DNA from 4 places in the Halomonas sp. HNIBRBA4712 genome. Region 1 is predicted to be linked to each of the others. Evidence: predicted binding sites of a transcription regulator. Region 1 holds the regulator's gene; each other region holds the start of a gene.
The links. Region 1 encodes LexA, which represses DNA repair genes until DNA is damaged. Its sites were predicted from a motif close to TACTGTNTANNTANACAGTA; they were not measured.

Region 2: recA (recombinase RecA) is a predicted target of LexA. The motif match lies at 3,428-3,447, and genes of this name have one in related genera.
Region 3: ACGK9R_RS12785 (LexA family protein) is a predicted target of LexA. The motif match lies at 3,269-3,288, and genes of this name have one in related genera.
Region 4: ACGK9R_RS10585 (PA0069 family radical SAM protein) is a predicted target of LexA. The motif match lies at 4,408-4,427, and genes of this name have one in related genera.

Annotation. Positions count from the first base shown of each region.
Region 1 covers NZ_JBIFXR010000004.1:37,263-44,393, forward strand. Annotated here, with positions in the region: gene nagZ (beta-N-acetylhexosaminidase) at 1-267, opposite strand, end outside; gene ACGK9R_RS09610 (L,D-transpeptidase family protein) at 336-854, opposite strand; gene ACGK9R_RS09615 (TetR/AcrR family transcriptional regulator) at 832-1,509, opposite strand; gene lexA (transcriptional repressor LexA) at 1,744-2,418, shown strand; gene purU (formyltetrahydrofolate deformylase) at 2,569-3,423, opposite strand; gene ACGK9R_RS09630 (ribonuclease J) at 3,778-5,361, shown strand; gene moaE (molybdopterin synthase catalytic subunit MoaE) at 5,333-5,824, opposite strand; gene moaC (cyclic pyranopterin monophosphate synthase MoaC) at 5,825-6,619, opposite strand; gene mobB (molybdopterin-guanine dinucleotide biosynthesis protein B) at 6,624-7,131, opposite strand, start outside.
Region 2 covers NZ_JBIFXR010000003.1:420,881-428,011, reverse strand. Annotated here, with positions in the region: gene mutS (DNA mismatch repair protein MutS) at 78-2,642, opposite strand; gene ACGK9R_RS09190 (CinA family protein) at 2,815-3,336, shown strand; gene recA (recombinase RecA) at 3,467-4,531, shown strand; gene ACGK9R_RS09180 (regulatory protein RecX) at 4,560-5,045, shown strand; gene alaS (alanine--tRNA ligase) at 5,204-7,131, shown strand, end outside.
Region 3 covers NZ_JBIFXR010000006.1:117,203-124,333, forward strand. Annotated here, with positions in the region: gene ACGK9R_RS12770 (sodium-dependent transporter) at 1-356, shown strand, start outside; gene ACGK9R_RS12775 (hypothetical protein) at 363-1,454, opposite strand; gene ACGK9R_RS12780 (Y-family DNA polymerase) at 1,498-2,802, opposite strand; gene ACGK9R_RS12785 (LexA family protein) at 2,799-3,242, opposite strand; gene ACGK9R_RS12790 (alpha/beta fold hydrolase) at 3,575-4,453, shown strand; gene ACGK9R_RS12795 (patatin-like phospholipase family protein) at 4,473-5,507, shown strand; gene ACGK9R_RS12800 (Smr/MutS family protein) at 5,510-6,076, opposite strand; gene prmB (50S ribosomal protein L3 N(5)-glutamine methyltransferase) at 6,242-7,131, shown strand, end outside.
Region 4 covers NZ_JBIFXR010000004.1:234,615-241,745, forward strand. Annotated here, with positions in the region: partial or broken gene ACGK9R_RS10555 (IS256 family transposase) at 1-868, opposite strand, end outside; gene ACGK9R_RS10560 (hypothetical protein) at 1,047-1,322, shown strand; gene ACGK9R_RS10565 (hypothetical protein) at 1,319-1,519, opposite strand; gene ACGK9R_RS10570 (alkaline phosphatase) at 1,594-3,048, opposite strand; gene ACGK9R_RS10575 (nuclear transport factor 2 family protein) at 3,193-3,576, opposite strand; gene ACGK9R_RS10580 (hypothetical protein) at 3,745-4,185, opposite strand; gene ACGK9R_RS10585 (PA0069 family radical SAM protein) at 4,453-5,526, shown strand; gene ACGK9R_RS10590 (hypothetical protein) at 5,533-5,772, opposite strand; gene ACGK9R_RS10595 (Na/Pi symporter) at 5,777-6,955, opposite strand.

The DNA of each region.
Region 1 (7,131 bases):
CTTTCCAATGCGCGCCATCGGCGGCAGGCGCGTCACGCCCTGGCGAATACGCTGTACGCGTCCGCCCTCCTGATCGATGCCGATCAGGATGTCCGGGCGAACGCGGCGAATATCGGCACACAGCGCGCTGACCTGCTCGGCGCCTTCGACGTTGCGCGCAAACAGGATCACCCCGCCGACGGCGGTATCGGCCAACAGCGCCTTTTCGGCGCGGGTAATGATGGGCCCTTCCAGGTCGAGCATGACCGGGCCAAGCGGTTGCGTCATCGGCATCTATCCAGCAAAACGGGCGCTCATTCTAGTCGATTGGCGCCTGCAAGCGAAACCGGAGCCGGTTAGTCGTGAAGCCAGACCGGCGTGCCCGGCGTGGCGAAGTCGAAAAGCCACAAGAGATCACTGTTGCGCAGCCGCACGCAGCCGTGGGACGCCGCCACGCCCATGGGCTCGCCAGGCGGCGTGCCGTGCAGGTAGATATAGCGGCGCTGGGAGTCGACGTCGCAACCCCGGTTGACGCCGCGCTCGAGCCCGCAAAGCCAGAGGATGCGGGTGAGAATCCAGTCGCGCTTCGGGTTTCGCTCGCCAAGCGCTGCCGTGAACACCTCGCCGGTAAAGCGCCGGCCGCGAAACACCGCGTTCTCGGGAAGGCCCGCGCCGATGGCGGCGCGCACGTAGTGCCAGCCGGCGGGGGTCTGGCCGCTGCCTTCCCGCTGGCCGGTGCCGTTTTTGCCGCTCGACACCGCGCACTCATGGGCAAGCCTCTTGCCCTGCCAGGCGCGAAGGCGCTGTTCGCTCAGGTCGATTTCGAGCCAGGGCGCCTCCCGCGGCGGTAACTCAGCCAGTCGGGGCGTGGGCATGGGGCGTCTCCTCGAGCGCGGGGGGAAGCGGTGCGTTCATCGCCGAGACCACCACCGGGCGCAGGCGGCGGATCAGATCACGCACCGACACCTGTTCGTCGTACTCCTTGGCAGCGATATCGCGCAGCGCATCGAGCCCGGAGAGCGTGAAGATCACCGTGCCGAGCATGAAGTGCAGCCGCCAGAAACGCTCGGCATCGGGAAGCCCCGGCGTTGCACGGCGCACGAGCTCGACGAAGCGGGTGAAGACATCGCCGTACTGCTGCTGAATATAGCGGCGAAGATGCCCCTGAGCCTGACTGTAGGCAAGCCCCAACAAGCGCATGAATACCTTCAGGCTGTTGCGCTCGGCGGGCACGCTCAGCACGGTGCTCGCCATGGTTTCGAGCAGCACCTCGAGCGGTATTTCCTCGTTGCCATAGCGCTCGCCAAGCGTATCGAGTGCCTCGTGAAAGCGCAGGCTGAACGGGTCGAGATAGCGTGCGAACACCGCCTGGATCAGCGCCTTCTTGGAGCCGAAGTGGTAGTTCACCGCCGCCAGGTTGACCCGCGCCTTGCTGGTAATGGTACGAAGCGAGGTTTCGGCGAAGCCGCGCTCGGCGAACAGCACTTCTGCCGTATCCAGAATACGCGTGACCGTATCAGACTGGGCCATGGCGCCCTCCAGAAAAACGAGTGTTTAAAACATGGCGAGAAAACATGAGCGCGATAGTAGGCCATTACGCCCCCGCGCTCAATTGGCAAGCCGCTCTTTCATCGTCGATTGACCCGTAACGGCTTTATAATCCGGGGCTTGAGTCATATACTGGACGAAGGAACATACTGTATAATTAAACACATATCGTTTTAGTCATTTTTTTCAAGCTACCCTGTCACGTTGGAGTCCGCCATGTCCCGTCCTCTTACAGTACGTCAGCAGAACGTGTTTGATTTTATCGTCAAGACAATGAACGAGTACGGCTACCCTCCGACGCGCGCTGAAATCGCCAAGGCCTTGGGCTTTCGCTCGCCCAACGCCGCCGAAGAGCACCTGCGCGCGCTCGAGCGCAAGGGCGCGATCCGCATCATTCGCCACACCTCCCGCGGTATCCGCCTGCCCAACCAGGACACGCCGGAAGTCGCCGAGGCGGCCAACGACGTAAACGAAAACGCCGAGACGTCGACCCAGGGCCTTCCGATCATCGGCGAGGTCGCTGCGGGCAGTCCGATTCTTGCCGCCGAGCACATCGACCGCTATTGCCCGCTGCCGGCGGAGTATTTCACTCCGAAAGCCGACTACTTGCTGCGCGTGCGCGGGCTGTCGATGAAGGATATCGGCATTCTTGAAGGCGACCTGCTCGCGGTACACCGCACCGAACGGGTGCGCGATGGCCAGATCGTGGTGGCCCGCCTCGAGGACGAAGTGACCGTCAAGCGCTTTCGTCGCGACGGCCACCGGGTCACCCTGCACGCCGAAAACAGCGACTTCGCTCCGATCGAGATCGACCTGCGAAGCCAGGCGCTCGATATCGAAGGTGTGGGCGTGGGCGTGATTCGCGGCGGCAGCGGCCAGGCGCTGGGCTAAACGTCTAAAATCGGAAGCAGCAAAACGCCTCGCTAGCGTGTCGGGCAGCCCGGCACCGCACCCAACTCGATTCGCACCCCATACAGCGACTTCCAAACAAAAGGGGTACCTGGCGTACCCCTTTTTCGCGCCTGGTTGAAAACCACCTGTCTAGTTGAAAACCACCGTCTTGTTGCCGTCGATCAGTACGCGATCCTCCAGGTGCCACCTCAACCCGCGGGCGAGCACGGATTTCTCCACGTCGCGGCCAAAGCGCACCAGGTCCGTCGGCGTGTGGCAGTGGCTGACGCGGTGAATGTCCTGCTCGATGATCGGGCCGGCGTCGAGCTCTTCGGTGACGTAGTGGCAGGTCGCGCCGATCAGCTTCACGCCGCGCTCGAACGCCTGGTGGTAAGGCTTGGCGCCGGCAAACGACGGCAGAAAGCTGTGGTGAATGTTGATGATCTGCCCGGCGTAGTGCGTGCACAGCGCCGGCGGCAGAATCTGCATGTAGCGCGCCAGCACGATGCAGTCTGCCTCGAGCGCGTCGATCTGGCGCTGCACCGCATCGAACGCCGCCTGCTTGTCGTTGGGGTCGACCGCGATATGGAAGTAGGGGATCTCGTACCACTCGGAAAGCGAGCGCATGTCCGGATGGTTCGAAATGACGCCGACGATGTTGCAGTCGAGTTCGCCGGCCTGCCAGCGGTAGAGTAGATCGACCAGGCAGTGGGACTCTTTCGACACCATGATCACCACGTTGCGCCGCGCTTGCGTATCGACCAGCGCCCACTGCATGTCGAAGGCGTTGGCGATCGGCGCGAACGCCTCGGCCAGCGCCTCGCGGCTCATGCCGACCGAATCGGCGAGAATCTCGTAGCGCATGAAAAAGCGCCCGGACTCGAGATCCGAGTGCTGGCTCGCCTCGGTGATGGAGCCGCCATGTTGGGCGATGAAGCTCGACACGCGCGCCACGATGCCCACCTGGTCGGGGCAGGAAACGACTAACCGGTAGTAATGCGACATGAATATACTCTTTAATACTTTCCTGGGTACGCGCCTGGATACGCGCTTGCTTACACGCCTAAGTGCGCTCTATTGATACGCTCTTTTACCCACTCTTGAAGACACGCGTTGATAACCGGCGTGAAACGACGCTTTTATCGCTGCGCAGGGCCTGGCCCGGCACGAGACGTTAGTGTAACGCAAGCAGGCGCCGGGGGCATTGCCATCATTGTTAGCCGCCCCCGCCTTACCGTATAGTTAAAGCCTTACTTTTCAGGCTGTTCATATTCAATGGATCCATCACGCGTTCAACTTCGACCCCGTCGCCGCCCTCCCCTGCGCATTTTGCCGCTGGGGGGCTGCGGTGAAATAGGAATGAACCTGACGCTTTATGGGTTCGAGGATCACTGGATCGCCATCGATTGCGGCATGATGATTCGCCAGGACCTGCCAAGCGCCCCGCTGCAGGTACCCAATACCCAGACGCTGAGCGAGCTTTCGATCACGCCGAAGGCGCTCTATATCACCCACGGGCACGAGGATCACATCGGCGCGGTCGCCTGGCTCTGGCCAAGATGGCAGTGCCCGATCTACGCCACCCCTCTGGCGGCGGGCCTTTTGCGTCACAAGTTCGCCGAGCACAACCTATCCAGCGTTGCGATCAAGGTGATCGAACCCGGCGACGCCGTCGAGCAGGGCCCGTTCACGCTGCGCTATCTCCTGATGACCCACTCCATTCCCGAGAGCTGCGCCATCATGATGCTCGCCGGCGGCTATCGGGTACTGCATACCGGCGACTGGAAGCTCGACCCCGCGCCCTTGATCGGCCCGAGCGTCAACCCTTCACACTTCCAGGCGCTGGCTCCACTCGATCTGGTGGTGGGCGATTCGACCAACGCGCCGCTGCCCGGCATCGCGGGCAGCGAAGGCGACGTCGCCGAGGCGCTCGGCCGAACGCTCAAGGAGTGCAAAGGGCGCGTGGTGGTCTCCTGCTTTGCCAGCAATCTCGCCCGGGTATGGGCGATCGGCCAAGCGGCGGCTCAAAACGGCCGGCGGGTGAGCCTGATGGGCCGCTCGATGGAGCGCATGGTGAACGTGGCCCGCGGGCTTGGCTATCTCGATGACTTTCCAGCGCTGGTGCCGCCCCAGGATTTGGGCTATCTACCGGCCGATGAAGTCGTAGTGATTGCCACCGGCAGCCAGGGCGAACCGCGTGCCGCCCTGCAGCGCCTGGCGCAAGGACGCCACCCGTTCATGGACCTTGAAGCCGGCGACAACGTGATCTTCTCCGCCAAAGCGATCCCCGGCAACGAGCGCCCTATCGCCGCGCTCAAAAAGCGCTTCGACCGGCTCGGCGTCAGCGTGTTCGACGAAACCAACCACCCGGAGCTTCACGCCACCGGCCACCCCGCTCAGGAGGAGATCAGGACGCTCTATCGCTGGATTCGTCCCGCCGCGCTCTTGCCGGTGCACGGTGAGGCGGTTCACCAGCACGCGCACCAGCGCCTGGCGGAAGAACTCGGCATCAACGCGCCGCTCGCCCCGGTCAACGGCGACCTGCTCTGTCTGGATAACGAAGGCTTGAGAGTCGAGGCGCGCTACCCGCAGCTCCCCCACGTGGTAGATCAGAACAGCGTCACCCCCCATCCCGGGCTCGAATCCGCCCAGCCAGGCAGCGCGCGCCGCGGCACGCTGTTTCTCGCGCTGCCGGTATGCGCCACCGACACTGGCTGGCAGCGCATCGGCCGGCTGATGCTGGACTCGAGCAACGCAAGCCCGATCGACGAGGAGAGCTTTGGCGACTGGCTCGACGAGCGCCTTGAGGAGATCAAGGCCGACACCCTGGCCGAGCTCAGAGAAGCCCTTACCCCGGGGCTGGTTCACTGGCTGGGCGAACACTGCCAGCACCTGCCCGAGGTCCACCTTCAAATCATGGCGAGCGAGTCGCCGGCGGGCTGAGCGACCAGCGCGCCGCATCATTGAGATCGCTTTCGCGCTCCTTGACCCAGTAGTCGCCTTGGCGGGAGTGCTCTTTTTTCCAGAACGGCGCCCGCGTTTTCAAGATGTCCATGATGAAATCGCAGGCGCTGAAAGCTTCGCGCCGGTGGGCGCTGGCCACCACCACTCGCACGATGGGGTCGCCCGGACTCAGCCGACCGACTCGATGGACGATCACGACGCCCTCGAGCGCAAAGCGTTCAAACGCCTCGACCCCTATGTCGTGAAGCGCGCGCTCGGTCATGCCCGGGTAGTGCTCGAGAGTGAGTCCGGTGACGTCCGGCGCCTCGTTGAAGTCGCGCACCAGCCCGGTGAAGCTCACCACCGCGCCGATGTCACGGCGTTGCGCGATCAGGTCGGCGTAGCCCTCATCGAGGGCAAAGGGCGCTTGCTGTACCGATACGAATATCGAAGGGTCGCTCATTCAGCCTCCCGTGACCGGCGGAAAGAAGGCGATCTCGTCCTCGTTGGTAAGCGGCGCAGCGTCGTTGGCCATCACCTGGTTGATCGCGCAGAGCGTACGGGTGTCCGACAGCGCCTCGAAGCGCGCGTCTCGCGCTTTGAGGTGCGCCTTGAGCCCGGCTACGTCGCGGCTTTCGAGCTCGGCAAGTGATAGCGATAAATCGCTTTCGCCGACCCGCTCGCGCAGTTCGGCCAGAAACTTGACCCGCACGCAGGGCGACACCGCACAGCGCTCGCCCAGGCTGACCTCGCCAGGGCTACCCTCGCCGGTAACGATCGGGCCCGGGTCGCGCTGGTAGTCGCCGCGCACGCCGCCGCGCTTGCTCTCGAGCTGGATCGCCTCGATCCGCATCGCCTTGTCGGCGGCCTTACACATATCGTAGAGCGTCAGGCACGCTACCGATACCGCGGTCAGCGCCTCCATCTCGACGCCGGTGCGCCCGGAGAGTTTGCAAAACGCCTCGACGTTGACCGCGCTGGCCTCGAAGTCGAGCTCGAAATCGATACTCACCTTACTCAGCGAAAGCGAGTGGCACAGCGGAATCAGCTCGGCGGTGCGTTTGGCCGCCTGAATGCCGGCGATACGCGCGGTGGCGAGCACGTCGCCCTTCGGCAGGTCGCCATCGCTTAGCAGTTTCAGCGTGGCGGGCGCCATGACGATGCGGCCAGACGCCAACGCTTCACGGCGCGACGCCTGCTTGTCGGCGATATCCACCATGTTGGCTTCGCCCTGTGCGTTCAAATGCGTCAGCTGCATGTCGTTACCTTTTGTCTTCGCTAAACGCGCGGGTCCAGTCGATCACCCAGCGCGCGATCTCATCGATGTTATCAAGGTTTAGCCGCGGGATAGAAGCGTTGAACGTCTCGCCCACCTCGCCCTTGAGCGCGGCGGCCACCAGGTACTCGCTTTGCAGAATCGCCGAATCGCCGATGCCGTCGCGGTAGAGCACGAGCTTGGGCAGCGCGGCCTGCTTGAAGCCTTCGACAATCACCAGGTCCGGTTGGTGCGCGGCCATTAATGACAACAGGTGATCGAGATCCGGCGCCTCGCGCCCCGGGGTCTCCTGCATCAGCGCGTAGCGCTGGCTCGATGCCACCAGCATGGGCGCGGCGCCGGCTTCGCGCAGCCGGTAGCTATCCTTGCCGGGCTTGTCGATATCGAAGGCGTGGTGGGCGTGCTTGATCACGCCGACGTTTAGTCCCAATTCGCGAAGCCGCGGCAATAGTGCGGTCAGAAGCGTCGTCTTGCCCGTACCGCTCCAGGCGGCC
Region 2 (7,131 bases), on a different contig from region 1:
ACCGCTTTTTATAAGCTAAAGCGCATGCCGGGTATTCTAGTGGGGGCGCCGGTTCGCGGCAAGCGCGAACTGGCCGGTCATAGAAGCGCCCGCCACTGGTAAAGCAGCGCCAGCGCCTCCCGCGGCGACAGATCGTCGACCTCGACCTGGGTAAGCGCCTCCACCACCGGGTGCGGGGCGCTGGCGAACAGATCGCTTTGCAGCGGCGCGCTTACCGCGTGCGCCGGACGCTGCTGCTCGTCGACGTCGCGCTGCTCGAGCGTGGCGAGCTTCTCGCGGGCGCGGCTTATTACCGCGCCGGGCACGCCAGCGAGCTGCGCCACCTGCAGGCCGTAGCTCTGGCTCGCCGGCCCCGCCTCGATGCGGTGCATGAAGACGATGGTGTCGCCGTGCTCGGTGGCGGTGAGATGGATGTTGGCCACGCCTTCGGCTTGCTCCGGCAGGGCGGTCATCTCGAAGTAGTGGGTGGCGAACAGCGTCAGCGCGCGCGTGGTCGCCAGCTGCTCGGCGCTCGCCCAGGCAAGCGATAGGCCGTCGAAGGTGCTGGTGCCGCGGCCGATCTCATCCATCAGCACCAGGCTCTGCTCGGTGGCGTTGTGCAGGATGTTGGCGGTTTCGGTCATCTCCACCATGAAGGTGGAGCGCCCGCCGGCAAGATCATCCGAGGAGCCGATGCGGGTGAAGATACGATCGAGCGGGCCGATCTCGGCGCTTTGGGCCGGCACGAAGCTGCCGCAGTGGGCGAGCAGGGCGATCAGCGCGGTCTGGCGCATGTAGGTCGATTTACCGCCCATGTTGGGGCCGGTAATGACCAGCATGTGCCGCTTGGGCGAAAGCTCGATGTCGTTGGGCACGAAGGGCGTTTGGCTGACGTGCTCGACCACCGGGTGGCGTCCGGCGCTGACGTGGATACCGGTCTCCGCTGTGAGCGTTGGGCGTACCCAGCCCAGCGCCTCGGCGCGCTCGGCGAAGGCGCAGAGCACGTCGAGCTCGGAAAGTGCCTGGGAGGTGGCCTGGAGTTCGTGCAGGTGATTATTGAGCTCACCCAGAAGCCGGTCATAGAGCCATTTCTCCCGCGCCAGCGCCCGGGATTTGGCCGACAGCGCCTTGTCCTCGAACTCCTTGAGCTCCGGGATGATGAAGCGTTCGGCGTTTTTCAGCGTCTGGCGGCGAATGTACTCCGCCGGCGCCTGCTGGGCCTGGGCGCGGGGCAGCTCGATGAAGTAGCCGTGCACCCGGTTGTAGCCCACCTTCAAATTCGAAAGTCCGGTGCGCTCGCGCTCGCGCCGCTCGAGCTCGACCAGATACTCGCCGGCGTTCTCGGCAAGCCCCCGGTGCTCGTCGAGCTCGGCATCGAACCCTTGTGCAATAACGCCGCCGTCGCGGATCACCACCGGCGGGTTGGTGATGATCGCGCGGGTCAGGGTGTCCGCGGTTTCCGGATAGGGGCGGATGTGGGGCTTGAGCGCATCGAGGGCGCTGCCGCTCTCTACCGCGGTCAGCAGGCGCTGCAGCTCAGGCAGGGCGTTGAGCGCATCGCGAAGGCGGGCCAGATCCCGCGGGCGGACGCTGTAGAGCGCGACACGCGCGAGGATCCGCTCGATGTCGCCAAGCTCGGAAAGCGCCTCGCGAAGCGCCATGTAAGCGCCGTCCAGACTCAGCAGCGCAACCCCGGCCTGGCGCCCCTTGACCAGCTCGGTCTGGCGCAGCGGGCGGTTGAGCCAACGCTTCAAGAGCCGCGAGCCCATGGGCGTGGCGCAGGTGTCGAGCACGCTCGCCAGGGTGTTGTCGCTGCTGCCGCCGAGATTGGTGTCGATCTCCAGATTGCGCCGGCTGGCGGCGTCGATCACCACCGCGTCGTCGCGGTTCTCTACCGTGATGGCGGTGACGTGGGGCAGGCGCGAGCGCTGGGTGTCGCGAGCGTAGTCGATCAGCACGCCGGCGGCGATCAAGGCGGTGGAGAGATGCGCGCAGCCGAAGCCGCGCAGGTCCTGCACCTCGAACTGGTCGCACAGGCTGCGCGTCGCGCTATCCAGATCGAATAACCATTCGCCCTGGCGGCGCAGACTGCGCTTTTGCGACCAGGCCTCGGGCAGCGTGAGGTTTTCCGGCACCAACAGCTCCGCCGGCGCCAGACGGGTCAGCTCGGCGAGCATCTCCGCCTCGCTTTCGACTTCGAGCACGTTGAAGCGCCCGCTCGATAGCTCGAGCCAGGCAAGCCCGAAACGCTCGCGGCCAGGGGCGAGGGCGACCAGCACGTTGTCGCGCCGGGCGTCGAGCAGCGCTTCGTCGTGCAGCGTGCCCGGGGTGACGATGCGCACCACTTGGCGCTCGACCGGGCCCTTGCTGGTCGCCGGGTCGCCGATCTGTTCACAGATCGCCACGGATTCACCGGCGGCCACCAGCCGGGCGAGATACCCTTCCGCGCTGTGGTAGGGCACACCGGCCATCGGAATCGGCTTGCCGCCGCTTTGGCCGCGCGCGGTCAGGGTGATATCCAAAAGCGCGGCGGCGCGGCGGGCGTCGTCGAAGAACAGCTCGTAGAAATCCCCCATCCGGTAGAACAGCAGTACCTCCGGGTGGTCGCGTTTTATCTTCAGATACTGCGCCATCATCGGCGTATGCGCGGGGCTTTGTGACATGGACGTTCTGGCCTGGCGGGGCGCAAACCGGGGCTGCGCCGCGTGCTGTATTCGAGTTTCGTACCCGGCGCCTGCAAACGGGGCCGTCGGCGAGGACGCTCGCTGCAAGTTCTATGGGCAACCAAAACGCAGTATTCTACGCTGAACGAAGCGCTTACATGAAGGAGTCTGCATGACCGCTGACGCGTCCGGCTTGAAAAACCTCGATCTGACGCTGCTCGCCAGGCGTTTGGGCAAACGCTGCACCGAGCGGGGTTTCACGCTGACCACGGCGGAGTCCTGCACCGGCGGCGGTATCGCCTCGATGATCACCTCGGCGCCGGGAAGCTCCGCCTACTTCGAAACCGGGTTCGTCACCTACTCCAACCAGGCCAAGACCCGGCTGCTGGGCGTAGCCAGCGAAACGCTCGACGCCCATGGCGCGGTGAGCGAGGCGGTGGTCAACGAGATGGTGCGCGGGGCGTGCCGTGAAAGCGGGGCGGCGCTCGGCGTGGCGGTCAGCGGCGTGGCCGGCCCCGGCGGCGGCAGCGCCGACAAGCCCGTGGGGCTGGTCTGGCTGAGCGTGGGCAGTGAGCGCGAGCAGCGCGCCCAACGCTTCGTCTTTCCCGGTGACCGGGCGGCGGTGCGCGAGCAGGCGGTGCGCGAGGCACTAATTGCCCTGATGCTCTACCTTGGAACCGATGGTCAGGCGTAGAAATCTACCGCGATCAGCGGTTTGAGCGCGCCGACGCCGAGTAAATAAATAGCGCGACAGGGATAGGTTTTGCGGCCAATATTTGGCATAATACTGGCTAATTATACAGGTTGTTACGAGGACGTTTTACATGGCTCAAGATGAAAACCGTACCAAGGCACTGAACGCCGCGCTCAGCCAGATCGACCGTCAGTTCGGCAAGGGCACCGTGATGCGCCTGGGCGACGCGCCGCGCGTGGTAATGCCGTCGGTCTCGACCGGATCATTAGGGCTCGATATCGCGCTCGGCATTGGCGGGCTGCCCTACGGGCGGGTCGTGGAAATCTTTGGCCCGGAGTCCTCGGGCAAGACCACGCTGACGCTTTCGGTCATCGCCCAGGCGCAGAAGCAGGGCAAGGTGTGCGCCTTCGTGGACGCCGAGCACGCGCTGGACCCGAGCTACGCCGAGAAGCTCGGCATCAATCTCGATGACCTGCTGGTTTCCCAGCCCGACACCGGTGAACAGGCCCTCGAGATCACCGACATGCTGGTGCGCTCCGGCGGGGTCGACGTCATCATCATCGACTCCGTGGCCGCGCTCACCCCGCGCGCCGAGATCGAAGGCGAAATGGGCGACGCCCACGTGGGTCTTCAGGCGCGTTTGATGTCCCAGGCGCTGCGCAAGATCACCGGTAACATCAAGAACGCCAACTGCCTGGTGGTGTTCATCAACCAGATCCGCATGAAGATCGGCGTGATGTTCGGAAGCCCCGAAACCACTACCGGCGGTAACGCGCTCAAGTTCTACTCCAGCGTACGCCTGGACATTCGCCGCACCGGCTCGGTGAAGTCCGGCGACGAGGTCACCGGCAACGAAACCCGCGTGAAGGTGGTGAAGAACAAGGTCGCACCGCCTTTCCGCCAGGCCGAGTTCCAGATTCTCTACGGCAAAGGCATCTACCACGCTGGCGAAGTGATCGACCTGGGCGTGCAGTGCAACCTGGTCGACAAGGCCGGCGCCTGGTACAGCTACAAGGGCAGCAAGATCGGCCAGGGCAAGGCCAACGCCTCCCAGTACCTGGAAGAGCATCCGGAGATCATGGAAGAGATCGAAAGCCAGATCCGCGATCAGCTGCTGGCCAAGGCCGAGCCCAGGAAAGAGGAAGAGGTCGCCGCGGCGGACGACGACGCGGACGGCGAAGACAGCCTGATCTGATCGGCCGACCCACCACCCGGAGAGAGCCATGTTCGGCGCCGGCAACGCGACCCCGCGCGGGGTCGCCATTGACCTGCTGGCCCGGCGCGAGTACTCCCGCGCTGAGCTGCACCAGAAGCTTTTGCAAAAGGCATTCGATGAGGCCGAGATTCTCGAGTGCCTGAACGCCCTCGAAGAGCAGGGCCTGCAGGATGACGCGCGCTTTGCCGAGAGCTTCGTGCGCTCGCGGGTGCTGCGCGGCCAGGGGCCGATGCGTATCAAAATGGAGCTTGGCCGACGCTGTATCAAAAGCGACCTTCAGAGCGATGCGCTGCGCCTGGTCGCCGAGCAGGAGCGCATCGACTGGTTCGAGCTTGCCGCCGAGACCTTGCAGCGGCGCTTTCGCACCAGCGGCGCGTCGGATGGCGAGCGCTTTGTCCCGCCCAAAGAGCGCGCCAGGCGCGAGCGCTTTCTCGCCCAGCGCGGCTTCGATTTCGACCAGATCCGCTACGCGCTCACAACACTTTCCGATTGAATCCCACCCGTCACGCTTTCTCGCAGCGCCCGTTCACGGGGCGCTTGCGCTTCGTGGCTTTAGTCGCGTGACAACTTCGTTATAATGGACGTTTTGCAGCTCCCAGGGTGGCGGCGATAGCGCCCCGGGGCATTACGCTTCATTGTCACGGAACCCCTATGAAAAGCGCAGCGATCAGGCAGGCCTTCCTCTCCTATTTCGAAGAGCACGGACACACCGTGGTTCCTACCAGTTCGCTGGTGCCCGGCAACGACCCGACGCTTCTGTTCACCAACGCCGGCATGGTGCCGTTCAAGGATGTCTTTCTCGGCCGCGACCCGCGCCCCTACGTGCGCGCCACCTCGGCCCAGCGCTGCGTGCGCGCCGGCGGCAAGCACAACGATCTGGACAACGTCGGCTATACCGCGCGCCACCACACGTTTTTCGAGATGCTGGGCAACTTCAGCTTCGGCGACTACTTCAAGCGTGACGCCATCCGTTTCGCCTGGACCTTTCTGACCGAGACCCTTGGGCTGCCAAAGGAGAAGCTCTGGGTCACGGTGCATATAAGCGACGACGAGGCCGAGCGCATCTGGAAGGACGAGATCGGCATCGACCCGGAGCGCTTCTCCAAACTCGACGAGGACAACTTCTGGCAAATGGGCGACACCGGCCCCTGCGGGCCGAGCTCGGAGATCTTCTTCGACCACGGCGCCGAGGTGTGGGGCGGCCCGCCGGGAAGCCCGGAGGAGGACGGCGACCGCTACATCGAGATCTGGAATCTCGTTTTCATGCAGTTCGACCGCGACGGCGAGGGTACTCTCAATCCGCTGCCCAAGCCCTCGATCGATACCGGCATGGGGCTTGAGCGCGTCGCCGCGGTGATGCAGGGCGTGCACTCCAACTACGAGATCGACCTGTTCCAGAACCTGCTCGCCGCGGCGGCGAAGGCCACCGGCGCCACCGATCTCGAAGCGCCGTCGCTGCGCGTCATCGCCGACCATATCCGCTCCTGCGCGTTTCTGATCGCCGATGGCGTGCTGCCCTCCAACGAGGGCCGCGGCTACGTACTGCGCCGGATCATCCGCCGCGCGGTGCGCCACGGCCACAAGCTCGGCGCCACCGGCACGTTCTTCCACGAGCTGGTCGAGGCGCTGGATGCGGAAATGGGCGACGCCTACCCGGAGCTTCGCCAGTCGAGCGCGCAGATTGCCCGGGTACTGCTGAAAGAGGAAGAGCAGTTCGCGCGCACCCTGGATCACGGCATGGGGCTTTTGACCGAGGCGCTTGAGAATCTCGACGGCGACACGCTGCCAGGCGAGACCGTGTTCAAGCTCTACGATACCTACGGCTTCCCCTTCGATCTGACCGCGGATGTCTGCCGCGAGCGCGGGGTCACACTCGACGAAGCGGGCTTTCAGCAGGCGCTGGAGGCCCAGCGCGAGCGCGCCCGCGCAGCGAGCCAGTTCGGCGCCGACTACAGCGCCAACATCGAGCTCGAAGGCGCCACCGACTTCACCGGCTACGAGCGTTTGGCCGACGACGCCAGGGTGACCGCGCTCCTCGACGCCGAAGGCAACGCGCTGGCCGCGCTCGAGGCAGGTCAGAAGGGCATCGTCGTGCTGGACCGCACGCCGTTCTACGGCGAGTCCGGCGGCCAGGTGGGGGACACCGGCTATCTGCACGTTGACTGCGGGCGCTTCCAGGTGACCGACACCCAGAAGCAGAGCGGCCATCACCTGCATCAGGGCGTGATGGTGGAAGGGGCCCTCGAGGTGGGCGCCGGCGTGCGCGGCGAGGTCGACTCGGGCCTTCGCGCCGCCACGGTGCGCAACCACTCCGCCACGCACCTGCTGCACGAAGCGCTGCGCATGGTGCTGGGCGATCACGTTCAGCAGAAGGGCTCGCTGGTCAACGCCGAGCGCCTGCGCTTCGACTTCAGCCACTTCGAGGCGATGACCGCCGAGCAGCTTTTTGAGGTCGAGCGGCTGGTCAACGAGCAGGTGCTGGCCAACGCCCCGACCTGCACCGAGCAGATGAGTTTGAGTGAGGCCAAGGCCAAGGGCGCGGCGGCGCTGTTCGAGGCCAAGTACGCCGACAGCGTGCG
Region 3 (7,131 bases), on a different contig from region 1:
TCGGCGCGGACTGGACGCTGGCGGGCCGGACCTTCTTCGACTGGCTGGATTACCTGACTTCGCGCTGGATGATGCCGCTGGGGGGCCTTGGCACCGTAATTCTCGCAGGCTTCCTGCTCGATAAGCACGTGATGCGCGATGAGCTGGATCTTTCGCCGACGCTCTACACGCTGTGGCTGTTGATGGCGCGCTACGTCAGCCCCCTGGGGATCCTGGTGATCTTTGCCGACCAACTGGCGCTTTTCACCGTCTCCTTCGCCCAGCACTGGCCCTGGCTTTTGATGATTCTGGTCGCCATGATCGCGGTGGGCGAATTCTTGAGCCCGCGCCTGCGTACGAGCCTGGCGCCACGTTGAGCGGTCTCAGGTGGCGGCCAGCTGCGCGTCGATGAAATCGCGCGAAAGCGGCGTCTGGCAGCGGGCAAATGCCTCCTGCAAAAGTGTTCGCCGCGCGCCGCGGTAGTCGCCGCTCAACAGCACCGCCTGGGTCAGGTACTTCAATAGATCGCCGCGCTCGTCCGCCTCGAGTGCGGCGATTTCGCGTAGCGCTTCGGGCCAGTCGACTTCCAGCGTGTCGGATTGGCCCGGCAGGGTGGCCAGCAGTTTCGATAGCAACAGCACCAGGTTCGGGTGCGGGTGCTGGTTGCGCATGATGGTCTCGCCCACCCCCTGAGCGAGCAGGCGCCGCGTTCGCTTCGGGGCTTGCTCGACGCGCGCCATGATCGCCTCGACTCGGGCAGGCCCGGCGGCGAGCAGGCAGGCCTCCTGTGTGACCCGCGCGGCGATCCAGGCGTTCCACACCGCGTAGAGTGGGGCCATCAGCATGGGCAGAAAGCCGCGCAGCGTCAGCCGCCCGAGCAAGCGGCGCATCACCATGCGCAGTAGAAAGCTGCTCAGGCTGACCTTGAGCCGGTAGAGCATCGCGCGCAGGGTCAGCTGCCAGCCGTGCAGATAAGCGTGAGGGTCGACGCCGTAGATCAGGCTGCCGGGGCTTGGGTACTCCAGCGCCACGCGCGCCGCTCCTTGAACCGTGAGCGCCACCGCCGGTGGCTGGGTAGCCTTTTGGGTGTAATCGAGCCCCGAAAAGTAGGCCATGCGCGCCACGCCGCGCAGCGAATTCCAGTACAGAAAGCCGATCTCGAGCAGCGTCACCACTCCTGCAAACGCCATGTAGCCGGCCCAAAAAGGCAGCTGCTCCTGGAATGAAAGCGCCTGCCAGTCGTCGACCAGCACCTGGCGCATCCACCACTCCGAGCCGCCGATCAGCGTGCCCGAGACGATGCCCGCCAGCGCCGCCCACAGAATGACGAAGCGCCGGCTCTTCTTGAGCGCGGCCGGGTCGGGCTTGGCCAGTGCCGGCTTGCGGGCCAGGCGGCGGGCGATATGGCGACTGGCGAAACGCTGGATGCGATCCGGAGAGGGGGCGAATTCCGTGTCGGGGCGAGTCAGCGGCATGAGGCTCAAAAGGGGTTGGGAGTGGGGTCTCTTAGGGTAGCGGTTACGGTCGATCCTTACACGCCTGGATTGCGCCCGGATGGGTGCCCGCTCTCATCAGCTCGCCCCAGCGGGTGGTGAAGCGGTTGGAGCGATGGGCACAGCGCAGATGCCAGGGCGCCTTTTCCGGCTCGATGCCAAAGCGCACCTTGTTCTGACCCATGCGCCGGTTGATGTCGTCGATGGTGGCCATCAGCGCCGGGTGGTGGCGATGGCGCGGCGGCTGGTGCAGAAGCGAAAGCTGATACTGCTCGGCGTCGACCAGGTCCAGCAGCATGACGCCGGCTTTCATGAAGCGGTGATCCGGGCGGTAGATCTGCTCGAGCCCTTCGCGCACCGCCGCCAGCACCACACGGGTGTCGTCGCTCGGGGCGGGCAGCGGGATCATGGCGTGGGGAAAGTACTGCGGCTGGTCCTGGCGGTGGCGGTTGGTGGCGAGAAAGATCATCACCGCTCGGGTCAGACTTCGCTGCTCGCGCAGCTTTTCGGCGCTGCGCTGGGCGTGGCGGCTCAGCGCGCTGTAAAGATCGGCCCGCGCTCCGGTCGGCGTGCCGAAGGAGCGCGAGGTCATGATGCGTTGGCGCGGCTCGTTTACCGCGTTCATGGAAAGACACGGCGTGCCGCGAAGCTCGAGCGCCGTGCGCGCCAGCACCACGGAGAAGCGCCGACGCAGATCGTGGTGATCGCACTCGCGCAGATCCCAGGCGGTGTGGATGCGCTGCACCGCCAGCCGCTCGGCCAGCCGCCGGCCGATGCCCCACACCTCACCGACCGGAAGCTCTTTCAATAGCGCCGCCGTTTCCCTGGAGGCGGCGTCCAGCAGGCAGACGCCCTGGTAACGCGCGTGCTTCTTGGCGGAGTAATTGGCGAGTTTGGCCAGCGTATGGGTCGGGGCGAGCCCGACGCACACCGGCAGGCCCAGGTGACGGCGAATACGCCGCCGAAGCCAAGCGCCCAGGGCCTGGCAGCGCGCCGGCTCGAGCCCGTCCAGGTAGACGAACATTTCGTCGATGGAGTAGGGCGCCACCGCCGGGCAGGCGTCGCGTAGAAGCTGGCAGAGCCTTGCCGACATGTCGCCGTAAAGCTCGTAGTTGGACGACTTCAGGTGAATGCGCCCCGCGCGGCGCAGCCCCTCGAGCTTGAACGCCGGCACGCCCATGGGAATCTCCATCGCTTTAAGCTCTTGGGAGCGGGCGATGATGCAGCCGTCGTTGTTGCTCATCACCCCGACCGGCAGGCCCTCGAGCTCGGGCTGGAAGACGCGCTCGCAGCTGACGTAGAAGTTGTTGGCGTCGATCAGGCCAATCACGACACGTACTCGTGAATCACCGCGCGCACCACCCCCCACAGCTGGCAGTCGGTGTTTGCCAGCGCCAGCGGCGGGTAGAGCGGGTGAGCGGAGCACAGGTGCGGGCGGCCCTGGTAGAGCGCGTAGCGCTTGATCAACACTTCGCCGTCGAACATCGCCACCAGAATGTGGCCCAGGCGCGGCTCGAGGCTGCGGTCCACCACCAGCAGGTCGTTGTGGAAAATGCCCCAGCCTTCCATGCTGTCGCCGGTCGCCGTCAGGTAGAACGTCTGCGTCGGATTCTTGATCAGCCGCGTATTGAGATCGAGCGTGCGCTGCTCGTAATCCTGGGCCGGCGAGGGAAAGCCGCTAAAGCCGGCGCGGGCGTAGAGCGCGGGAAACGCCAGCGGTTGGAAGGTCAACGGCCAAGCTGTCGCAACGTGGGCGGGTTGAGACGGCATCGTGACGTCCTCTAAAAATCATCAAATAGTGTATGTATGTACAGTATTTGGTGGCGAGGAGAAAATTGCAAGGCGCACGCGGCCTCATGCGTTCAACGGGCGAGCCACAGCCCTACCACGATGGCGCTGATCACGGCGATGAAAAAGACGGTATTGCGAACGCGGGTATCACGGCGAGGTTTCATAACGGTACTCATTGAACGCGGTTTTTTTGAAATCGGGCGCGCAAGGCGGCCCAGGAGTCGGGCCGGGCATGGTACCGTTTACGCGATCAGGCGTCATCCGGCCAGCCGCGCAGGAACGCTCCGCTCCACCCTGATGAGACACCGCTTATGAACGAGGCCGCCCAACCGCTTTCTCTGGCCGGCAACCGCCTGGCTGCGCTTGTCTGGGGGCGCCATGATGCGCCGACCTGGCTTGCCCTGCACGGCTGGCTGGATAACGCGGCAAGCTTTACCCGGCTAGCGCCAAGACTTGCACGCGCGCTCGATGTGCGCATCGTGGCGCTCGATTTTCGCGGCCACGGCCACTCCGACCACGCCCCGGCGGGAACCGACTACGCGCTTTGGGACTACGCGTTTGATGTGCTCGATGCGCTGGACGCGCTTGAAATCGAGCGCGCCACGCTGCTGGCGCACTCGATGGGCGCGGCGGTCAGTTGCCTGCTGGCCGCCGCGCTGCCGGAGCGACTCGAGCGGCTTTTACTGATCGACGGGCTTGGGGCGCTCAACACCGAGGCGAGCCAAAGCGCCGAGCAGCTGCGCAAGGGAATACTGGCGCATCGTCGTGAAAGCAAGCGCACGCCGCGCTACGCGGATATCGAGCGCGCGGTGGCCGCCCGCGTGGCCGGCGGGGTCACGCCGGTCAGCGCGGCCACGATCACGCCGGTGGTCGAGCGCAACACCCGGGCAAGGGCGGCAGGGGATCTCGAAATGCGCACCGACCCGCGGCTGTTGAAGCCGTCGCTGGTGCGCTTTACCCCGGCCCAGGTGCTGGCGCTTCTGGCCGAGATTCAGGCGCCGGTGCTGCTCGTCGAAGGCGAAAGCGGCATTCTGGGCGCGCGCGCCTGGCCGCAGGAAGCCCGCCAACAGGTGCGAAAGCTGACCCGGCGCGTGCTGCCCGGCGGCCACCATTTACATTTGGAGGCGGCGGCCGTCGAGGCGGTCGCCGCTGCGATCGAGGCGTATTGCCAGCGCCCCGGGAACGTATAAACGAACGTCGGAACGTCGAATGAGCCAGTCAACCACACAAGCGTTACGCCCCCTTCATCCCGTAAGTGACGGCCACGGCACGAAGGTCGCGCTGGTGCTCGGCAGCGGCGGCGCCCGCGGCTACGCCCATATCGGCGTGATCGAGGCGCTCGAGGCGCGCGGCTTCGAGATCATCTCGGTCGCCGGCTGCTCCATGGGGGCGTTGATCGGCGGTATCTACGCCTCCGGCAAGCTCTCCGAATACCGCGAGTGGGTCTGCCACCTGGATTATCTGGACGTGCTGAAGCTGGTCGACGTGACCTGGAGCCCGATGGGCGCGATGCGCGCGAGCAAGGTGATGAGCAAGCTCGAAGCCCTGATCGGCGATACGTTGATCGAGGATCTGCCGATTCCGGTGACTACCGTGGCCACGGATCTCGTGCGCCAGCGCGAGGTCTGGTTTCAGCGCGGCCCGCTTTTGCGCGCCATTCGCGCCTCGATCGCCGTGCCCGGGGTCATCACGCCGGTGCACTTGGGCGACCAGGTGCTGGTCGACGGCGGGCTGTTGAACCCGCTGCCGGTGATGCCCACCCTCTCCGCCCACGAGGCGGACCTGGTGGTCGCGGTCAACGTCACCGCCCAGAGCCCGCAGCCCGTCAGCCTCGAAGAGCTTCTGCCCGTCGATGAGCAGGATGAGCGAACCCGCCAGGAGCGCGACCGTGACGCCCACTTGGGCGGCTGGATGGACGGCGTGCGCGCGGCGACCAAGCGCCTGTGGAGCGGCCTCGGCGCCCAGGCCGACGAGCAGGACGAACAGGAGAGCGTCGAGGCGCGCGGGCAGCGCGAGTGGGGCAAGCTCGACATGATTCTGGAGTCCTTCGATATCACCCAGGCCGCGCTTGCCAAGTACAAGGTGGCGGGCTACCCGCCGGACGTGCTGATCGAAGTGCCGAAAACGGTGTGCAGCACCTACGAGTTCCACCGCGCCCGGGATCTGATTCGCCTGGGACGCCACCTGGCCGACGAAGCGCTCGAGCGGCGCATGCCGAGTGTGGCCTCTGACGCGACCGAGTAACCCTAGCGGCCGCGCTTTTGCAGCAGTACGTAGACCGCGCCGGTGCCGCCATCGGCGTCCACCGCCGAGCAGAACGCCAGCACCCCCGGCCACTCTCGAAGCCAGGCGTTGGTATGGCTTTTCAATACCGGAAAATCCGCCGTCGCCCCCCAGGCCTTGCCGTGGACCACCAGCACGCACTGAAGGCGCTCGGCGGCGGCATCGGTCAGAAAGCTCTCGAGCTCGATGCGCGCCTCTTCCAGGGTGTAGCCGTGAAGGTCGAGCCCCGCCTGCCAGGGCGTTTGCCCACGCTTTAGCTGGCTGAAGGTGCGGTAGGGCAGATCTACCACGCTGAACTCGAGATACTCCGACGGGCGCACCGCCTCGACCCGGCCATCGGAGGTACGCCCGGTCGCCTGCACGGTATCGCGGGTGACCGCCGCCTGGCGGCGCGCGGCCTGGGCGTCGCGCTCGGGTTTGGGCTTGCCCGGATCCGCCTGGTTGTGCGCGATACGGCGCACGCCAGCCTGTTCGAGCGCCTGGCGAAAGGCGCTGATCTCTTCATCGGGGGCGGGGCGGCGGCGCGACATGAGGCTCTCACAGGCTGACAGGGTGGGCCGCCCGCTGGCGGCGGCGTGAAAGCGCACAGTATAGCGGGCCTGGCGGCGCTGTGAACCGGGCGGCGTCGAAGGTACAATCATTTCCCGACGTTCAACCCACGCGATGCCGCCGCGCTCGTAAGCCCTGGAGCCTTTGTGACCACGCACCTCAATGCCGAGACCTCCCCCTCAACGCTTGGCCTGCCGGAATCGGCGCTGGCAAGCGATTTGATTACGCTGCGCGACTACCTGCGCTGGGCGACCAGCGAGTTTTACGTGGCGGGGCTTCACTACGGTCACGGCACCGACTCGCCTTGGGATGAAGCGGTAGCGCTGTGCCTGGGCGCGCTGCACCTGCCCTGGAACGTCGACCCGGGCGTGCAGGATGCACGGCTTCTGCCGGTGGAGCGTCAGCGCATCATCGAACTGGTGCGCCGGCGGATCACTACTCGCGCGCCGCTGCCGTATCTGCTGGGCGAGGCGTTCTTCGCCGGTTTTCCGTTTGACGTCGACGAGCGCGTACTGATTCCGCGCTCGCCGATCGCCGAGCTGATTCTCGACGGCTTCGGCGCCTGGTTCGATCATGAACCACCGGCGCACGTGCTCGATCTCTGCACTGGCTCCGGCTGTATCGGTATCGCCACCGCGCTGTCGCTGCCGACCTGCCACGTAACGCTTTCGGATCTGAGCTTGGATGCGCTGGCGGTAGCGAAACAGAACATCACCCGCCACGACGTCGGCGACCGGGTACGCGCGGTCGAGTCCGACGTCTTCGATGGCCTCGAAGGCCAGCGCTTCGATCTGATCGTCTCCAACCCGCCCTACGTCGACGCCCGCGATCTCGCCACCATGCCTGCGGAGTATCGCCACGAGCCTTCGCTTGCACTCGGCGCAGGCAGCGACGGGCTGGATATCGTGCGCCGTATCCTGCGCGAGGCGCGGGATCACCTGACCGACGACGGCTGGCTGATCGTCGAGGTCGGCAACTCCGATCGCCACGTCGAGGCGGCCTTCCCCGAGGTCGGCTTCGTGTGGCTTGAATTCGA
Region 4 (7,131 bases), 200 kb from region 1:
GGCCAGGCACTCCATCGCTTGGGGGTACTTGGCCTCGAAGCGTTTCAGGGTGCGATCGAAGGCTTTTTGAGCCTCGTAGCGGGTCCCGGCCATCCAGATGTCATGGAGCTTGGCCTTGACCTTGTGCTGCACGGACTTAGGCAGCTTGTTCAATACGCTAGCCGTCTTGTGAACCCAGCAGCGCTGATAGTCAGTCTCCGGATAGACCTTGCTCAGGGTCGCCCACCACCAGCCTAGGGGCTTGGAACAGGCCGCGCTCTCGCAGGCCTGTCAGCAAGGTCTCCCAGCTATCCGCCGACTTGCGGAAGCCGTCCTCGACGGCCACCGGCTCCTTCGTTCACGCCGATGATCACCAGCAGGCATAGACGGTCATCCAGGCGCACATTGCTGTAGATGCCGTCAGCCCACCAGTAGATGTAGCGTTGGTCTGACAGATCTCGCTGCCGCCACTCGGTATACTCGTCTTCCCACGGCCTCTTGAGCCGTGACACCATGTTGGCCGACAGTCCCTTGGCTTGGCCGCCCAGCAGCGCCGCCAGGGCCTACTGGTAGTCGCCGGTGGAGATCCCTTCAGATAGAGCCAAGGGATCAGTTCCTCGATGCTGCGAGCTCGCTTCAAGTAGAGTGGCAGCAGGCTGCTGTTGAAGCGGGCGCCACCACCGCTGCGGTCACGCACCGTGGGCACCTGCACGCTGATATCCCCGATCCCGGTCTGGACCGTGCGCTCGGGCAGGTAGCCGTTGCGGACCACAGCCTGGCGGCCATCGCCGAGCCGCTGATCGACATACTGCGCCAAAAAGGTGGCCAGCTCGGCCTCGACGGCCTTGGTGATCAGGTCACGGGCGCCTTGGCGCAGCGACTCGTGCAGCGGGTCAGCGACCTGGGGTTCTGGTTATGAAAGAGCCCGAAGGGTAGAATTGGTCATGGCGTATCCACTCTGTTGGTTGAGATCCTGGTCGTGATCAATCAAAAAGATACGACACCCTACCTACCTCCCCCTATACAACAGACTTGAGCTTCACTCATGCCCCGTGATGGCAGAAACCATGGCACCCACCACCTCAGCGATCGCGAATCGGAATCGGGCCGATGGGGGCGACGTTGGGCATGAAGATCGTCACCTCGTTGACATCGTGCAGCGGTGCGACGAAGTCGGCCTTCCAGCTGCCGACCCGGGGGTTGTGCTCCGGGTCGTAGTTGAAGCTCAGGCGAAGGCTGTCCGGGGCGACGACCTCGCCGTTCTCGCGCAGCAGCGAGAAGGATTGGTCGCCGAACTCGGCGTAGATCAGCCCGTCGATGCGATCGGCGGGGATGTCGCCTAGATCAGCTCGCCGGAGTAGCCGGGGTAGTCGGTCAGAAAGCGCACTTCGACATGCAGCACGCCCTCCTTGCGAATCGCGCGGTAGGGTTCGGCGTAGGCGTGGCCGCCGGCGGTCAGGGCGCGCTCGTCATCCAAAGCGAACGTGGGAGTCGTCGAAAGCAGCAATAAAAGAAGCGAGAAAAACAGGCGAAGCATCATGGGGCACTCGTAACGGGAAGGGTAAAGAACCACGCAAGGAGCCGCCCGCAGGCGGCTCCGGGGTAAGTGCAGGGTTACTCGGCGGTAAGACCGAAGGCGTTCATGCTGGCACGGAACACATCGGTGTTATCGACCCAGTAGTGGCTCTCATCGTCGCCTTCGTAGATCGCAAGCCCCTCCTCGGCCTCGGCGATGTCGAAGAAGTAGTCGGCACCGGCGCCCTGGGCGTAGAGCGGTACCAGTTCGCGCGTGTGGGTGTCGGTGTGCCAGCGCACCAGCGGCAGCGCCCCGGCGCCCTGGTTGACGATCGGGCTGTAGGCCTCGACATCGGAGTTCGGGCCTTCCAGCAGGCCGTTGCCGTGGTCGGTGGTGACGATGATCAGGGTGTCGTCCCAGGAGCTTTCGTTCTCGACCCATTCGACTGCCGCCTCAACGGCTTCGTTGAAGTCGATCTGCTCTTCGATGATGCGCGGCAGGTTGTTCGCGTGGGCAGCCCAGTCGATGGCGCCGCCTTCGACCATCAGGAAAAAGCCGTTGTCGCGGCCGTCGTCACTGGCGCTCAGTACGTTGAGCGCGGCACCGGTCAAGGTGGCCAGGCTCGGAGAGGTGTCGAGGAAGTTGCCGGCACCGACGCCCGGGCGGTTGAACTGCAGGGTCTGGATGTTCTGCACTAGGCCCAGCACCTTGTCCTTGGGCAGGTCGAGTTCGCCGGCCGCCAGGGCTTCGAAATCTTCCTTGCTTTCGATAAAGGCGTAGTCCGTCTCGCCGTCGATCAGGCGCTGGTAGGTCTCTTCTCCGCCGATGAAACGGAAGTCGCTCTCGCGCGGCTCGTCGATGCGCTGGCCGGCGGCGTCGTAATAGGGGTTGCCGGTGCCGATAGCGACGGTGGCGAGCCCCGAGTCGACGATCTCGCGGCCGATGGCTACGTAGTCGTTACGGCTGACGTTATGGGCCAGAAAGCCCGCCGGGGTCGCGTGTGAAACCTGTACCGAGGAGACCACGCCGAGTGCCCGGCCGCTCTCGACGGTGTACTCGCCGATATGCTTGATCGACTGGTCGTCGTTGGACCAGTTGATGGCGTTGTTGTAGCTCTTCTGGCCGGAGGCCAAGGCGGTGGCGGCGGCGGCGCTGTCGGTGTAGTCGGCGCGGGCGTAGTCGTAGCCGGCGAAGTAGCCCTTGTAGTTGCCGAGGTTACCTTTATAGACGGTATTCACGGCTTCTTCGTTCCAGAGCTCTTTGGGGTCGAAGGTGACCTGATTGTCGTCGCTGTGGGTCGGGGCGTTCGCCGTGTTGAGCGGGTGGGTGGCCATGAACAGCTGGGTATCGAAGTCGTCGTAGACTTCGTGGCCCAGCGCCCCGTGGCGGTAGTAGCTCGCCGCGCGGAAGGTCTCGATACCCGCGCCGTCGGTGATCATCAAAATGACGTTCTTGGCCGGGCCCTGTTGTCCCGCAGCGCTGCCCATGGTGGCGCCCGTCACGGCAGCGGTGACGAAAAGTGCCAGCATTGAGCGTTTGAATAGTGTTTTCATCGTTATTCCCCCTCGTGAACAAACCAGACTTGGTTAGCGCAGAGAAGCTTAACGATGAAAGATGACAATATGATGATTTGCTTGATTAAAGGGAACTAAATAAAAAACGGCGAGGCCAAAGTGCCTCGCCGCCGGGTCGCGCGCTTAGAGCATGCGCGGGATCTGGGAAGAGTGGTGGTGCAAAATCGGCGCGTCTTTCGAGAGATCGACCACATAGCTGAAGCGCGCCTCGAAGTTGAGAAGCTCGCCATCGACTTCGAAACGCCAGTTGTAGAGGCCGGTCAGCGCGGCGATGGTCTCGGAGACTTCCTGAACGATCACGGTCTTTTCGTGAAGCGTAATGCTCAGGCCCGGACGCGCGCCCAAGCGCTCGAAATAGTCGCGATGCTTCTCGCGGGTGTTGGAAATACGGTTGGAAAAGGTGGGAATCAGTACGGCGTTCTCATCGTAGAGCGACAGCAGCGCTTCGACGTCGGCGTTGTTGATTGCCTGCATCCACTCGTTGAGCACGTCATGGGGAGTTCTCATATGACTAACGACCTCTTTAACCAATGTCGGTGACCTGATGCCGCGGGCTCAAACGGCGGTTACCTTTTACGACGGTGACTGTGCAAGCCCATCATTCTTATACCAAAGATGTAGCGAGTACCATCTTACCCAAATCGACACCCGAGCGCATGGTGAGTTCCGTTTTACTCAAAAGCGCCGAAAACGATCAAAGAGTTTTGCCATCGCTTTAGCCCCGAGCATCAGCAAAAGCCCCATCGCGAGTGCCACGAGCGAGCCGGCGTCCAGGCCCCCGCCCCAGTGCCAGCGCGAGATGACGCCGCCCAGATGCTGCGCAATGAGATAGATGCCGATCAGAAAGCTTCCCGCGCGCACAAGCCCGGTTTCGGTCACCGCAGTATCTGCCGGTTCGTTGCGGTGGAGCTTACGTGCCAACCCCGGCGCCTTGAACCACAAAAGCGCACCGAGGATCAGCGGCACGAGAAGGCTTGCCGTGAACAGCATCCGCCAGCGCTCGAGTTCATCCGGCGTTTCAAAAAACGCGGGAAGCGTCGAGCCAAGCGCCATTAGCGGGCTGAGCACGAGGTATACGGCTAGAAGGCGCATCGAAATGATCGAAAAGGCGTGCATAAGCGCTCCTAGCAAAACCTTCAGCATATACGATTATTAGTGGGCCACAAATCCAATGTGGGAGGCCGCCTCAGCGTGGTCCGACAACTCGGCGAATGGCGCCGTCAGGCGCCTTGGCTTGGCCATCGGTCGCGAGCTGAAGCTCCCTCCCACAACCTCTTGCAAGCCTGACTGAATGGCATTGCAGACGCCGCCACGGTTGTGTTTATCAAAGGGCAAGGATACTGTATTTATATACATATCTATTACCACCGACGGGAGCGCCCCATGGCAGACTCTTCCGCCCTACCCTTTTTCAAGGGCCGCGGAGCCACCTTCGATCCCCCCAACCGCTTCGCGCAAAGCGTGAGTGTCAGCGAGCCCGACGGCTGGTGGCAGGATGAAGCCCCTACCTCGCTTGCCACCGAGATACGCGAAGAGCCGAGCAAGAGTGCGCTTAGCTTCAACGATTCGCCGGATCTCTCCTTTGATCGCTCACTGAACCCTTACCGCGGCTGCGAGCACGGCTGCATCTACTGCTTCGCTCGGCCCTCGCACGCCTACTGGGACATGTCGCCGGGGCTCGATTTCGAAACCCGGCTGATCGCCCGCACCGGCATGCTCGAGCACCTGCGCGAGGAGCTTGCGAAACCCGGCTACATCTGCCGACCGATCAACCTGTCCGGCAACACCGACTGCTACCAGCCGATCGAGGCGAAATACCGCACTACCCGACGCCTGCTCGCGTTTTTGCTCGAATGCCGCCACCCGGTCACGCTGGTGACCAAGGGAAGCCTCGTACTGCGCGATCTGGATCTTTTGAAACAGATGGCCGAGCACCGGCTGGTGCGGGTGCTGGTGAGTCTGACGAGTCTGGATAGTGACCTGAAGCGCACCCTGGAGCCACGTGCGGCCTCGCCCCAAGCGCGGCTGAAGGTGATTCGCAAACTCAGCGCCGCCGGGGTGCCGGTAGGGGTGTTGATCTCGCCGGTGATACCGGGGCTGACCGACCACGAAATCGAGCGGCTGATCGAGACGGCCCGCGACGCCGGCGCGCGCACTGCGAGCTGGATGCTTTTACGCCTGCCCCGCGAGGTCGCGCCGCTGTTTGAAGAGTGGCTGGTGGCCCACTACCCCGAGCGCGCCGACAAGGTGATGAGCCTGATTCGCCAGTGCCGGGGCGGCAAGACCAACGAGGCGGCGTTCGGCAAGCGCTTTCGCGGTGAAGGCGTGTTCGTCGACATGATCGAGCAGCGCTTCAAGCGCGCCAGCCGCCAATGGGGCATGCAGCCCCGCGCCGAGCAGGGCCTCAATACCCGCGACTTCAGGCCACCCCGCGCTCAGGGCGACCTGTTCGACTAGCCAACGCTAACGGTGCGGGCCGCGCCGCGCCTTGAGCTCCTCGAGCACCAGCGCGAAGAAGCCGCGAATCTCCTGCAACCTGGGCCGCGCCTCGACCATCAGCGTATCGAGTTTTTCGATCTCCCTGGACTGCGCATCGCGCGTGTCGAGCTCGATGCGAATCTCCTCGATGAGCGCCATGGAGTCGTTCAGCATGGCCTTGAGTTCCGCGGTAGAGGTGGTATGGATGCTGTGTTCGATGCTCATGGCGTTACCCCAGAATGACGGAGAGGGTGATCAGCAAGGCCGGCAGCGCAAGAAACACGGCCAGCACCCACCCGGCGGCCAGCGCTTTCTGCTCGGCGGCGACCCGCCCCAGCCACTGCGCCCCCTTGACCGGCAGCAGGCGTAAAAACGGCAGGCCGCCGATGATCAGGACGGCAAACAGGTTGAACAGCAGGTGCACCACGGCGATTTCCAGCGCCAACAGCGCGTTGGGGCCACTGATTGCCGTGGCCGCGAGCAGCGCGGTCATGGTGGTGCCCAGGTTGCTGCCGATGGTGAACGGATAGATCTGGCGCAGGGTAAAGGCGCCGGAGCCCGCCATGGGCACCATCAGGCTGGTCGTGGTCGAGGAGGATTGCACCAGCACCGTGACCAGCGCACCAGAGGCGACCCCGGTGATCGGGCCACGGCCGATAGCGCTGAGCATGATCTGGCGAGCGCGGCCGACCATCAGCGTTTTCAACAGCTTGCCGATATAGCGAATCGACAGGAAGATCATCGCGATACCGATCACGATCAGCGCCATACCCCCCAGCACCGCCGGCAACCCGCCAACGAGCTGCCCGAGCGCGCCGGTGATCGGCTGGGTGGCCTGGCCAATGATATTGACGTTATCCATCGACAGGTTGGCGTCACCGTAGAAGAGCTCGGCGATGGCCAGCGCCAAGCGCTCGAGCGGGCTGAACAGGATCTCGATGGGCAGCAGGATCACCACCGCGATCAGGTTGAAGAAGTCGTGCACCGTAGCGGCGGCGAAGGCGCGGCGAAACTCGTCCTTGTTTCTGACGTGGCCCAGGCTCACCAGCGTATTGGTCACCGTGGTTCCGACGTTGGCCCCCATGACCATGGGTACCGCCACCGCGACCGGCAGCCCCCCGGCTACCATGCCGACGATCACCGAGGTCACCGTCGAGGAGGATTGAATCAGGGCGGTGGCGACGATCCCGACCATCAGACCAACGAAGGGATTGGTGGCGAATTCAAACAGCCGCTCGGCCTGGTCGCCGGTGGCGAGCTTGAAGCCGTCGCCGACCACGGAGACCGCGCAGATCAGAAAGTAAACCAGCAGTACCAGCGTCATCCACTGATGCAGCCGGCCCTGCTTCGCCTGCTGCCCCGGGTGCGCATACCCATCCCGCGCTGCGCGACTGGTGGTGTCCACCATGGCGATACCCTCCAACGGTATTGAACGTTTTAAAGGCTTGCCACTTCAGGTTGGGCGACACAGGTGACAGCGTGATGACAGCGGCGCATACACTGTTTGTAAGGGGCTCTGATGGGCGAAGATTGTAATAAGCGCCCGCCCACGTATGCTGAGGCGATCGATTCATCCATGGATGC